DNA from 3 places in the Telluria sp. LT2P34 genome. Region 3 is predicted to be linked to each of the others. Evidence: predicted binding sites of a transcription regulator. Region 3 holds the regulator's gene; each other region holds the start of a gene.
What was found. Region 3 encodes sigma-54, which starts transcription at its own class of promoters, with help from an activator protein. Its sites were predicted from a motif close to TGGCANGNAANCTGCTTT; they were not measured.

Region 1: the regulator sigma-54 is predicted to act here: its motif matches at 1,907-1,924, upstream of prpB (methylisocitrate lyase).
Region 2: the regulator sigma-54 is predicted to act here: its motif matches at 2,379-2,396, upstream of AC56KZ_RS00360 (PEP-CTERM sorting domain-containing protein).

The regions. Positions count from the first base shown of each region.
Region 1 is NZ_JCASIN010000001.1:972,186-976,494, forward strand. Features, by position in the region: gene prpC (bifunctional 2-methylcitrate synthase/citrate synthase) at 1-962, opposite strand, end outside; gene prpB (methylisocitrate lyase) at 984-1,868, opposite strand; gene prpR (propionate catabolism operon regulatory protein PrpR) at 2,075-3,718, shown strand; gene AC56KZ_RS04360 (Lcl C-terminal domain-containing protein) at 3,722-4,309, opposite strand, start outside.
Region 2 is NZ_JCASIN010000001.1:76,372-80,680, reverse strand. Features, by position in the region: gene AC56KZ_RS00375 (SDR family NAD(P)-dependent oxidoreductase) at 1-75, shown strand, start outside; gene AC56KZ_RS00370 (MYG1 family protein) at 200-1,192, shown strand; gene AC56KZ_RS00365 (metallophosphoesterase) at 1,201-2,319, shown strand; gene AC56KZ_RS00360 (PEP-CTERM sorting domain-containing protein) at 2,429-3,100, shown strand; gene AC56KZ_RS00355 (hypothetical protein) at 3,155-3,547, opposite strand; gene AC56KZ_RS00350 (hypothetical protein) at 3,703-4,215, opposite strand.
Region 3 is NZ_JCASIN010000007.1:18,605-22,913, forward strand. Features, by position in the region: gene lptA (lipopolysaccharide transport periplasmic protein LptA) at 1-332, shown strand, start outside; gene lptB (LPS export ABC transporter ATP-binding protein) at 332-1,093, shown strand; gene AC56KZ_RS17305 (RNA polymerase factor sigma-54) at 1,099-2,571, shown strand; gene hpf (ribosome hibernation-promoting factor, HPF/YfiA family) at 2,636-2,989, shown strand; gene AC56KZ_RS17315 (enoyl-CoA hydratase/isomerase family protein) at 3,077-4,162, shown strand; gene rapZ (RNase adapter RapZ) at 4,175-4,309, opposite strand, start outside.

The DNA.
Region 1 (4,309 bases), on a different contig from region 3:
AACCAGTCCAGGTTCGGGAACATCTTTTTCACTTCCCACATCACCGATTCGAGGCGCTCGGCGATATCGAACATCTTCATCGAGCCGGCGTTCTCGGACAGCGAACGCGCCACCTCCTTGATGACCACGTTGCGCGGATCGGAAATTGTATACACCGGATGGCCGAAGCCGATCACGACTTCCTTGTTCGCCACGCGATTGCGGATGTCCGCTTCGGCTTCGTCGGCGTTTTCGTAGCGCTTCTGGATGTCGAGCGCGACTTCATTGGCGCCGCCGTGCTTCGGTCCGCGCAGGGCGCCGATCGCGCCGGTAACGGCCGAGTGCATGTCGGAGCCGGTGCCGGCGATCACACGCGCGGTGAAGGTCGAGGCGTTGAATTCGTGTTCGGCGTAGAGGATCAGCGAGGTGTGCATCGCCCGTACCCACTCTTCTTTCGGGGCGTGGCCGTGCAGCAGGTGCAGGAAGTGGCCGCCGATCGAGTCGTCGTCGGTCTGGGTTTCGATGCGCTTGCCGTTCTGGCTGAAGTGGTACCAGTACAGCAGCATCGAGCCGAAGGACGCCATCAGGCGGTCGGCGATGTCGCGCGCGCCGGGAACATTGTGGTCGTCCTTTTCCGGCATGGCGCAGCCCAGCGCCGAGACGCCGGTGCGCATCACGTCCATCGGATGGCTGGCCGCCGGCAGCGCTTCGAGCGCCAGCTTGACGGAATGCGGCAGGCCGCGCAGCATCCTGAGCTTGGCCTTGTAGCCCTTCAGTTCCGCGAAGCTGGGCAGCTTGCCGTGCACCAGCAGGTAGGCGATCTCTTCGAATTCGCAGGTGGTGGCCAGGTCGAGGATGTCGTAGCCGCGGTAGTGCAGGTCGTTGCCGGTCTTGCCGACGGAGCACAGTGCCGTGTTACCGGCGGTGACGCCGGACAGGGCGACGGATTTTTTTGGCTTGAATGCTGGGGCTTGTTCGGTCATGTCGGTCTCCAATTCGGTTGATTATTTTTTCTGTGCCGCAAACAGGGCGTCGAGGTGCTGCTCGAAGTCGTGGTAGTTGATGCGGTCGTAGAGTTCGGCGCGGGTCTGCATGGTGTCGATCACGGCCTGCTGGCCGCCGTCGCGGCGGATCGCGGTATAGACGTTTTCGGCAGCCTTGTTCATGGCGCGGAAGGCCGACAGCGGATACAGCACCAGGCCGACGTCGGCGGTTTTCAGTTCCTCGACCGTGAACAGCGGGGTCGCGCCGAATTCGGTGATGTTGGCCAGGATCGGCACGCCCACCGCTTTGGAGAAGCGCGAATACATGGCCAGGTCGGTCATCGCTTCCGGGAACACCATGTCGGCGCCGGCTTCGACGCAGGCCACGGCGCGCTCGATGGCGGCGTCGATGCCTTCCACGGCCAGCGCATCGGTGCGCGCCATGATCACGAAGTTGTCGTCGGTGCGGGCGTCGACGGCGGCCTTGATGCGGTCGACCATTTCCTGTTTCGAGACGATTTCCTTGCCCGGGCGGTGGCCGCAGCGCTTGGCGCCGACCTGGTCTTCGATGTGGATCGCGGCGGCGCCGAACTTGATCATCGATTTCACCGTGCGCGCGACGTTGAAGGCCGAGGAACCGAAGCCGGTATCGACGTCGACCAGCAGCGGCAGGTCGCAGACGTCGGTAATGCGGCGCACGTCGGTCAGCACGTCGTCCAGGTTGGAGATGCCGAGGTCGGGCAGGCCGAGCGAGCCGGCGGCGACACCGCCGCCCGACAGGTAGATGGCCTTGAAGCCGGCGCGCTTGGCCAGCAGGGCGTGGTTGGCATTGATCGCGCCGACGACTTGCAGCGGCGATTCTTCCTGGACTGCGCGGCGAAACAGCGCGCCTGGGGATTGGGTCATGGAGTCTCCTGAGTGGTTCGGTGATGAATGGTCTTTTGTGTGCAAGGAGCGTGCCAGCTGCTGTGCAAGACGCTGGTTTCGGAAAAGCCTGATGCTTCAAGGACTTGGCGTCAAGCGAACAGGAGAGTACACCTGTTCCATGTTTCATGTTGCGTTTCAGATGAAACAGGTGAAACGACTGAAACAAGGTGCGCTAGAATGAGGCGATGCGCCCACCTCCCTCCCCTTTATCCCAGGAAGCCCAGAAACCCGTCATCTGGACGGTATCGGTCTCGCGCCTGGCCGACCTGTTTCGCGACATTACGCTCGAATACGACCACCTTGCCACCATCGAACCGATCGATCTCGGCTTCGACGAAGCGGCCCGTCACATCCGCGAACGGATGGCGCTTGAACCTTGCGACGTGGTCATCGCGGCCGGCTCGAACGGCGCTTACCTGAAGGGGCGCGTGGCGGCGCCGGTAGTGATCGCCAAGGCCAGCGGTTTCGACGTGCTGCAGGCGCTGGCGCGTGCGCGCAAGGTGTCGGAGCGCGTCGGCGTGATCAGTTACCAGCAAAGCCTGCCGGAACTGGCGGAGTTCGCCGCCACCTTCGGGGTGACGATCGCCCAGCGCAGCTATGTCACGCGCGAGGATGCGCGCGCGGCGATCAAGGAGATGAAGGCCGGCGGCATCGAGGTCATCGTCGGCGCCGGGCTGATCACGGACCTGGCCGAGGAAGCCGGCATCGGCAGCGTGTTCCTGTACTCGGCGGCGTCGATCCGCCAGGCCTTCGACGATGCGCTGGAAGTGGCGCGCCTGACCCAGCTGGAAGCAAGCCGCATCCGGCGCGGTTCGGCAGGTAGTGGACGCGGCTTGCAGGCAGCGCGGCCCGCGCGGCGCGGCCTGAACGACCTGCGCGGCGAGTCGGACGCCATCGAGCGCCTGCGCCAGACGACGGTGCTGTATGCGCGCTCGCCGGCGACCGTCCTGATCGAAGGAGAAACCGGCAGCGGCAAGGAACTGGTGGCCCAGGCGATCCACCGCGAGGGCCCGCGCAGCCTGGGCGCCAACCGGCCCTTCGTGGCGGTGAACTGCGGCGCGATCGCCGAGTCGCTGCTCGAATCCGAACTCTTCGGCCACGAGGAAGGGGCGTTTACGGGCGCCCGCCGTGGCGGCCACGCGGGACTGTTCGAAGCGGCCGACGGCGGCACGCTGTTCCTCGACGAGATCGGCGAAATGCCGCTGGCCTTGCAGACTCGCCTGCTGCGCGTGCTGGAAGAACGCGAAGTCATGCGCGTGGGCGGTACGCGCCCGGTGCCGATCGCGGTGCGCGTGATCAGCGCCACCCACTGCGACCTGGAAGCGCGCATGCGCGAGGGCCGCTTCCGCCCCGACCTGTTCTATCGCCTGGCGGTGCTGCGCCTGGCCGTGCCGCCGCTGCGCGCGCGCGCCGGGGACATTGCGCCGCTGGCGGAATGGTCGCTCAAGGGTGCGCTGGCCGGGCTCGGCGCCCGGCCGCATCCGAACCTGCACGCGGAGCTGATGGCCTGCGCACCGCTGCTGGAGCGCTACCGCTGGCCGGGCAATGTGCGCGAACTGCGCAACCTGATGGAGCGTCTCGCCCTGTTCCTCGCCGACGAGCCGCTGCAGGCGCTCACGCCGAGCTTTCTGCTGGCGCTGGCGCCGGAACTGGGACGGGTGGAGAGTGCCGCTGGACCCGAGGCCGCGGCCCCGCTCTTATCTCCCGCGGCGCCGGCGGAAAGCGCCGCCTCGGTGCTGGCGCGTTTTGGCGGCCAGCGCGACGCCGCCGCGCGCCACCTCGGCATCAGCCGCACGACCTTGTGGCGGCGGCTGCGTTCGGGAAGCTGAGATCTAGATGCCGCGCACGCAGCTGACGTAGGCCTTGCTGTCGTCCGCCATCGACATGCTCGCTCGCGTGGACAGGTTGACCGTCAGGTGCTGCGCCGCGGCGGCGCCGGCGTCGGCAGTCCAGGTGTCGAGCATGACCCAGGCCTTATCGGCAAGCGCGCCCGATGCCGCCAGCGTCGTCAGCTCGAACCGGGTCGGCAGCCGCCAGCCGGTGCTGCCGTTGATTGTCGTTCCCTTGCAGTAGGCATCGGCTTGCGCCCAGGTCCTGCCGAACCAGGTCGGCATCCACGACAGGTTTCCGGTGGTGACATAGGAGGCGGTGGACGGCGGTGTCACGCAGACCCCGCCTTCGAGCACGGCCGAGCCTTCGCACGGGCGCTTCGCCACGGTCAGGGTGGTACTGGTCGAGGTCGGGTAGTAACTGCCCTTCTCGCCCTGCTGCGCGGTGATGGTGCTGATGCCGGCCTTGCCGATGACGATGGTGTCGCCTTCGATCCGGCCGACGCTCGGATCGCTGCTGGTGTAAAAGAAGGCAGCCGGACTTTTCGAGGTCGGCGCGGTCAGCTTGACGGGTGCATCGCCTTCGGTCGC
Region 2 (4,309 bases), on a different contig from region 3:
CGTATGGTGTCGGTCCTGGAACGCCTCTCGCCGGTGCATTACTGGCGCTACCTCAGGGGCGCGGCCGCCCGCTGAACGGCGGCGCCATGCGACGCCGGCGCGCCAAAGCCAGTATCATCCCGAATCGAGCACAACCCGGCCGCAGCCGGGCTGGGGCATTTTGGGGTTTCGCCGGGCGGGTCCGGCACTGGAGTGAAGTATGGTTGTAGAAAACCTTGTCGCCGTAAAAGTCATTGCAACCCACAGCGGCAAGTTCCACGCCGATGACGCCTGGGCCGTCGCCGTCCTCGACATCCTGTACCCCGGTTCCGAGATCGTGCGCACGCGCGATGCGGCGACCATCGAAGCGGCCGATTTCGCGATCGACGTCGGCGGCATCTGGGACCCGGCCAGCGGCCGCTTCGACCACCACCAGAAAGGCTTTGCCGGGGCGCGCCAGAGCGGCGTGCCCTACGCCAGCGCAGGCCTGGTCTGGCGCGAGTTCGGCGCGCGCTGCGTCGCCGCCCTGGCGCTCGAGCACACCGGGCGCCAGCTGAGCGAGGACAGCGCCCAGCAGCTCGCCTATGCGATCGACGCCGACATCGTGCAATACCTCGACCTGTCCGACGTCGGCGCGGCCAAGAACGCGCCGGGCGGCTATGGCCTGTCGGCGGTGGTCTCGGGCTTCAATCCGAACTGGCTCGACGAACAGCGCATGGGCTTCGGCGAGCCGACCGAAGCCTACCGCCTGGTCCAGTTCAGGAAAGCGATGGCGCTGCTCGCCGATATCATGGTCAATTCCGTGAAATACCGGGTCGGCGCCATGCTGGCACTCGAGCAGGTGCGCGGCGCCGAACTGCTGGAAGACGGCCGCGTGCTGTTCCTGAAAAACGCCGCCCTGCCCTGGACTGCCGTGGTGCGCAAGGAAATGCCGACGGTGCTGTTCGTGATCAGCCACAGCATCGGGGAACAACGCTACCTGATCCATACGGTGCCGCTCAATACCGAAACCTTCGATGCCAGGGCCGACCTGCCGGAACCCTGGGCCGGCCTGCGCGACGCCGACCTCGCCCGCGTTACCGGGGTGCCGGACGCCACCTTCTGCCATAACGGCCGCTTCATCGCCGCCGCAAAATCCTGGGACGGCATTCGCGAACTGGCCCGGCAGGCGCTGGCCGCCCTCGCCGCCCCTGCAGCCGCCGCCACCAGCTAGGCGAGCGCATGTTTTCGATCATCCTGAACGTCGTCGGCTCGCTGATGCATTTCTACGTCGCGCACCGCCTCTACCGCGTGAACCCGATCCGCTCGCGGGTGCCGGCCAGGGCCTGGTGGCTGGGCGCCCTGCTGCTCTGGACTGTCTACCTGGGCGGCGTGCAGCTCGGGGACGAAGCGCTCGGCTGGCGCTGGTGGCCGGGGCAGTTCTCGATGACCTGGCTCGGCATCCTGTTCATCATGACGCTCTGCCTGCTGGTGGCCGACCTGCTGACGGGTTTCGGCTTCTGGTGGCGCACACGCGCGCCGCGCCTGCTGGGCGTGGCGGCGCTGGCCGGCGCATTGGTCAGCGCATATGCGATCTTCCAGGCCATGCGGGCGCCGGCAATCAGTGAATACGAGATCGTCATGCAGGATCTTCCGGCCGCACTGGACGGCACCGTGCTGGTGATGATGACCGACCTGCACCTGGGCGCCCAGCGCAGGTCGGCATGGATGGAACAACGCGTGGCCCAGGTCAATGCGATGCAACCCGGCGCCGTGGTGATGGTCGGCGACCTGGTCGAGGACAATCCGGTGGGCGAGGCGCGCCTGGCGAGCGTGCTGCGCGGCTTCAAGGCGCCGCTCGGGGTCTGGGCCGTAACCGGCAACCACGAGTACTACGGCGACGCCGCGACCACGATCGCCGAATTCGAGGCCGGCGGCGTGCGCTGGCTGGTCGACGCCAGCGCCGAACTGGCGCCGGGGCTGCTACTGGCCGGGATCGACGATGTCGCGCGCGGCATGCGTTCCGGCGCCGACTATACGGGCGGCTTGAGCAGGACGCTGCCAGCGCGCACCGACGTCGCCACGATCCTGCTCTCGCACATCCCGGCCGATCCGATCATCGCCGGGGCGGCCGCGCGCGGGGTCGACCTGATGCTGTCGGGCCATACCCACGGCGGCCAGATCTGGCCGTTCAGCTACCTGGTGCAGCACCGCTTTCCGCGCATGGTGGGCCAACACCGGGTCGACGGCATGTCGCTCGTGATCAGCCGCGGCGCCGGTAGTTGGGGGCCGCGCATGCGGCTCTGGCAGCCGGGAGAAATCGTGAAGCTGATCTTGCGCTCGGCTGTGAAGACTGATTAGCTGTCGAAAATCTTTACAACAACACCACTTAATTCCCGTAAGTCATTGTTTTTGCTGCTTGGCATGTATTTTGCTACACCAGCAATTATAAATAACTAGGGGAAATAAAATGTTCTTGAAGAAAATTGTTGTTGCAGCTATCAGTCTCGCCCTGCTCTTGCCCGGAATCGCAAGTGCCGAAGTCATTAGATTGGGAACGGATCAGTCGACTTTCGATGCGGGCGTGCTGAATCAGGGTTGGTGGTCGAATCCGGGCAGCAGCTCCGACGACAACACAAACCATGTGACGGGATTCGCCGGGGGCGAGTACCGCAGCTTTTACACCTTCGATCTCCGTGGCATCGACGGCAAGATCAAAAGCGCAAGCCTGAATGTCCTGCGCAACGCCCAGAGCGGAGCCGTCGTGCTGAGCCTGTGGGAAGTGCTTGCCTCAGCGGAAAGCGTTAACAACAATTCGGGAGGCAACGCCAGCATCTTCAGCGACCTCGGTAGCGGGACTTCCTATGGCAGTTTCAATGTTGCCACCGGCAATGCGAACAACCGTCTTGACTTCGCATTGAATGCCCAGGGCTTGAAAGACTTGAACCGGACCGAAGGCTTCTTCACGATCGGCGCGAGTTTGGCGAATAACCAAACCGGCTATATCTTTGGCGGTTCTGGTAACGATGTAACGTACTTGATGCTTGAGATCGCACCATCCGAGGTGCCGGAGCCCGCGTCGATCGCGCTGTTTGGCCTGGCAATCGCTGGACTGGCCTTGAATCGTCGCCGCAAGGCCTGAGTCGCAAAGCCGCAGGGACTTTATTGCCCGCCATGTCCCTGCACTAGCTAACAACTAGTGTCCTGCGCGCTCCGGATTGTCCCCATCGCGCTGGGCTTGATTGTCTGGCCTGCCTCCGGCATTGCCCTGCTGGTTCTGGTTGCCGGGACCGCCCGCCGACTGGCGATTCCCTGGATTGCCGCCGGTCATGCTGCCAATACCTTCCAGGCCGGTTTCGACGCGTCCGCCCGAGCTGTGAAACGCCTCGCCGTCCGCATCCTGGTCGGAACCGTCGGTCAGCAAGTCGTCAGTGCGGGTGGCCGATTGCTGGCCCTGGCCTTGCCGGTCGAGCTTGCCGCTATCGCCGGTGCCGCCGGCGCCCATCGAACCGGCGCTGCTGGTGCCGTTCTTCGTGACCTGGTCCCATGAGCGGCCCTGCGCATCCTGCTTGTCGGTGGAAGTGGACATGTTGATCTCCTCGATCGTTGAATGGAATGCAGACGATGATAGCCCCCTGGAGCGCCAGGGCAATAGGCACACGCGCGCGGTCATTGTAGGACTCGCCGCACGAGGCTGAGCCAAAAAAAAGCGCCCTGGGGGCGCCTTCGCTGCTCTACCGCCGTTTATTTTTTATAATATTGGACCTGACCGCTCAGCTTGATGGTGCCCATGCCGGTGGCCATGTCCTCGCCGCCCGACAGCGTGCCGCCGCCCGTGACTTTCTTGAATTTGCCCGTGCCGCCGGTGATCTGGAAAGTGGCACCGGAGAATACGAAGTTCTTGCCGACGCCGGTTGGTACGAACTGACCGCTGTAATTGGCGAAGATCTGGTCGCCCGAAGTGGTCATGACGATGAACCTGCCGTCGCTGAAGTTGAACATGTAGCCGACCGGCGTGATGCAATCGGTGGCGATGAACACCACCTTGCCGCCCATCATGGTGCTCTTGCCGTGGCCGCTGATCGTGCCGCCGAAGTTCGACGGGCAGCGCTCGGCGGCGCCGACGGCTTCCACTAGTGTGCCTTCGATATCGAGCGGTTCCGCAACCCAGTCGCCTGCAGATGCGGTCGCCGACGCAGCCATCAACAAGGTAAGGGCCGCTGGACGGGCAACTGCGCGCAGGATCGTTTTGAACATGTAAATCTCCATGGGTTGTTAAAAACTTAATCGTACCCATTTTACAAAAATTCCCGCGCACTGCTCAGCAGTTGCTGTGGTGTTCACGATACAC
Region 3 (4,309 bases):
CGCTGACGTCGAATCCGGGGCGCGTGGCGACCTTCCGCCAGAAGCGCGACGGCGGGCCGGACCTGTGGATGGAAGGCCAGGCCGAGCGCATCGAATATGAAGAGCGCGAAGAGGTGGTCAAGCTGTTCTCGAAAGCGGTCGTCAAGGAACTCGAAGGCGGGCGCATGACGAATGAACTCGTCGGCCCCTTCATCTCTTACGACAACCGGCGCGAAGTGGCCGCCGTGCGCAACGACGCCAGCGGCCAGACCAAGGCCGGCGGCGGGCGCGGCACCCTGATCATCGCGCCGCGCCGTACGGCAGCGCCCGCGGTAGCGGCAGGAAAAAAATAATGAAGGATGACCGCGACACGCGCAGCACCCTGGTCGTACGGGGCCTGCAGAAAAGCTACGGCAAGCGCCTGGTCGTGCGCGACGTGTCGCTCGAAGTGGGCTGCGGCGAAGTCGTCGGCCTGCTCGGGCCGAACGGCGCCGGCAAGACGACCTCGTTCTACATGATCGTCGGCCTGGTGCCGTCCGACGCCGGCACCATCGAAATCAACGGCGCCGACATTTCCAGCCTGCCGATCCACCGGCGCGCGGTGATGGGCCTGTCCTACCTGCCGCAGGAAGCGTCGGTGTTTCGCAAGCTGACCGTGGAAGACAACATCCGCGCCGTGCTGGAACTGCAGCGCACCGATGAGGGCAAGCCGCTGACCAAGGCGGCGATCAACGAGCGGCTCGATTCGCTGTTGGCCGAACTGCAGATCGAGAAGCTGCGCGAGAACCAGGCGCTGTCCTTGTCGGGCGGCGAGCGGCGGCGCGTCGAGATCGCACGCGCGCTGGCCACCAATCCCCGCTTCGTGCTGCTCGACGAACCCTTTGCCGGCGTCGACCCGATCGCTGTGATCGAGATCCAGCGCATCGTGCGCTTCCTGAAGGAGCGCGGCATCGGCGTCCTGATCACCGACCACAATGTGCGCGAAACGCTCGGCATCTGCGACCGCGCCTACATCATCAACCAGGGCGCCGTGCTGGCCTCGGGCCGCCCTGACGACATCATCGCCGACGAATCGGTACGACGTGTCTACCTCGGCGAACACTTCCGCATGTAGGTATCATGAAACAATCCCTGCAACTACGGACTTCGCAGCACCTGGCGCTCACGCCGCAGCTACAGCAGTCGATCCGCCTGCTGCAGCTGTCCACGATCGAACTGCAGCAGGAGCTCGAGCAGATCCTGTCGGATAATCCCTTGCTCGAGCGGATCGACGACCCGCTCGACAATTCCGTGCGCCTGTTGTCCGACGGCGCCATCAACGACGCGCCCGCCCAGCCGCCGGATGCGCCGGCGCCAGGCGGAGAAGAACCCGCGGCCCCGGCAGAGGGCGCCGATGCGGCGGAGGGCGGCGGCGAGGTCGAGCGCGGCGAGGCCGATGCCGACTGGGGCGACGCGCCGCGCGCGCCGGGCAGCGACGGCGACGACGATGGCCGCCCCCAGCTGGGCGCTATCGGCGTCACGCTGCGCGAGCACCTGTCGGAGCAGATCCGGGTCACGGGCGCGAGCGTGCGCGACCGCGCGCTGGCCGAACTGGTGATCGACGCCATCGACGACAACGGCTATCTCGACGAACCGCTCGACGAAATCCTGGCGCGCCTGCCCGAAGAGCTGGAAGTGGACATGGACGAAATGCGCTGCGCGCTGGCGCTGGTGCAAAGCCTCGATCCGGTCGGCGTCGGCGCGCGCAGCGCCAGCGAGTGCCTGGCGCTGCAGATCCGGCAAATGCCGGGCGTGCCGATGGTCACGCGGCGCATGGCCCTGAAGATCGTCGAGGGCTACCTGACCTGGTTCGCCCAGCGCGAATTCAACAAGCTGAAAAAGGCGCTCGATTGCGATGACGAAGACCTGCGCGAAGCGCAAGCCGTGATTCGCCAGTGCAATCCGCATCCGGGTGCGGCTTTTGCGTCGAGCACCTCGGACTACGTGGTGCCGGACGTCATTGTGCGCAAGACGGGCACCGGCTGGAGCGTGACGCTGAATGGCGAAGTGATGCCGCGCCTGCGCGTGAACAATGTCTACGCGGCACTGCTGAAGCAGGGCAAGGGCGAAGGACAGATGAGCGCGCAGTTGCAGGAAGCGAAGTGGCTGATCAAAAATATGCGCCAGCGTTTCGACACGATCCTGCGTGTTTCGCAGGCCATCGTCGAGCGTCAGCGCAACTTTTTCAGCCATGGCGCGGTTGCCATGCGTCCCCTTGTGCTGCGCGAGATTGCTGATACACTAGGTCTGCACGAGAGCACCATTTCTCGCGTAACCACTCAGAAATTCATGCTAACCCCGCACGGCATGTTTGAGCTGAAGTATTTCTTCGGAAGCCATGTCGCCACCGAAGCGGGGGGCGAAGCCTCTTCGACGGCGATCCGGGCGCTCATCGCGCAACTGACAGGAGCAGAAGACCCAAGGAACCCATTATCCGACAGCAAGATCGCGGAAATGCTCGGTGAACAAGGAATGGTCATCGCGCGCCGAACGGTTGCGAAATACCGCGAGGCACTTAAAATTCCTCCAGTCAGTCTCCGCAAATCCTTGTAACAGCGGCCAGCCACGCGCGACCCAAGCGCGCTGTGTGAGCCGTTTCTTTTTCAAAGGAGTGTGTATGAATCTCACTATCAGCGGTCACCACCTCGACGTTACACCCGCCATCCGTGAATACGTACAGAACAAGCTGGAACGCATCACCCGCCATTTCGATCAAGTGATTGACTCCCACGTCATCCTCGCCATCGACAACCTCACCGAAAAAGACAAAAGGCAAAAAGCCGAAATCAACCTGCGCGTCTCGGGGAAGATGGTGCACGTGGAAAGTGTGGCGCAAGATCTGTATGCCGCGATCGACTTGCTGATGGACAGGCTCGATCGCCAAGTCATGAAGTACAAGAGCATCATGCAAAACCATAGTCACGAGTCGCTCAAGCGACGACCTGAAGGCGGAGAGGCTGTTGCTGCCTGATCGGCAACGAAGCACCGTCTAATAAGGGCGCCGGAAGGCGCCCTTTTCAGTTGGTAGAATGGTGATTTTCCCACAAGCCCAACCACCATGACCGACCATGTCCTGACCCGCGTTGCCAACGGCACCGGCGTGATTACCCTCGACCGCCCCAAGGCCCTCAACTCGCTGTCGCTCGCCATGGTGCGGCGCCTGAGCGCAACCCTGCTTGCCTGGCGCGACGACGCCGCGGTCGAGGCCGTCGTGATCACCAGCAGCAGCGAAAAAGCCTTGTGTGCCGGCGGCGACATCCGCTTCTTCCACGAGGCGGGCCACGCGGCGCCGACCGGCGGCAGCGCACTGCTGGAAGACTTTTTTACGGAAGAATACGCGCTGAACCACCTGGTTCATTTTTATCCGAAGCCGTATATCGCGCTGATGGACGGGGTGGTGATGGGCGGCGGCATGGGCATAGCCCAGGGCGGACCCGCCACCGGCCTGCGCATCGTCACCGACCGCACGAAAATGGCGATGCCGGAAGTGAACATCGGTTTGTTCCCGGACGTCGGCGGCAGCCATTTCCTGTCGCACGCGCCTGGGCAACTGGGCAACTACCTGGGCCTCACCGGCCTCACGATCGGCGCCGCCGACGCTGTATATGTGGGGCTGGCCGACGTGTTCGTGCCGGGCGCCCAGCTGGCTGAACTGAACGCGCTGATCGAGACGACGCCCGGGGCCGAGCTGGCGGGCGCCATCCGCGCATTCGGCGCGCGCTTCTTCGATGCCCTTGGGCCGAGCGCTTTGGAGGCGGCGCGCAGCACGATCGATGCGCACTTCGGTGCCGACTCGGTGGCGGCGATCATGCGCTCACTCGAGGGCGACGCCGCCCCGTTCGCGCAGAAGGCACTGGCCGCGATGCGCCAGCGCTCGCCGCTCCTGATGTGCGTGACGCGCGAGATGCTGCTGCGCGGCGCCGGGCTGGGCGTGGCCGATTGCCTGCGCATGGAACGCGCACTGGTGCGCCGCAATTTCGAGCACGGCGAAGTACTCGAAGGCGTGCGCGCGCTGGTGATCGACAAGGACAACGCACCAAAATGGAATCCGCCGGCGATCGAGGACGTGACGCCGGAGATGGTGGCGCGCTTTTTTGAACCGGTATGGCCGGAGTATGCGCATCCGCTGCGCTACCTGGACTGACCGGTAACGGGCCTACGACTGCTCGCGATGCCGCAGCACGACCCGCTCGGACTCGCCGAAATACGCCGCCAGGCGCTCGGCCATGTACACCGAGCGATGCTGGCCGCCGGTGCAGCCGACCGCCACCGTCAGGTAGCTGCGGTTGTC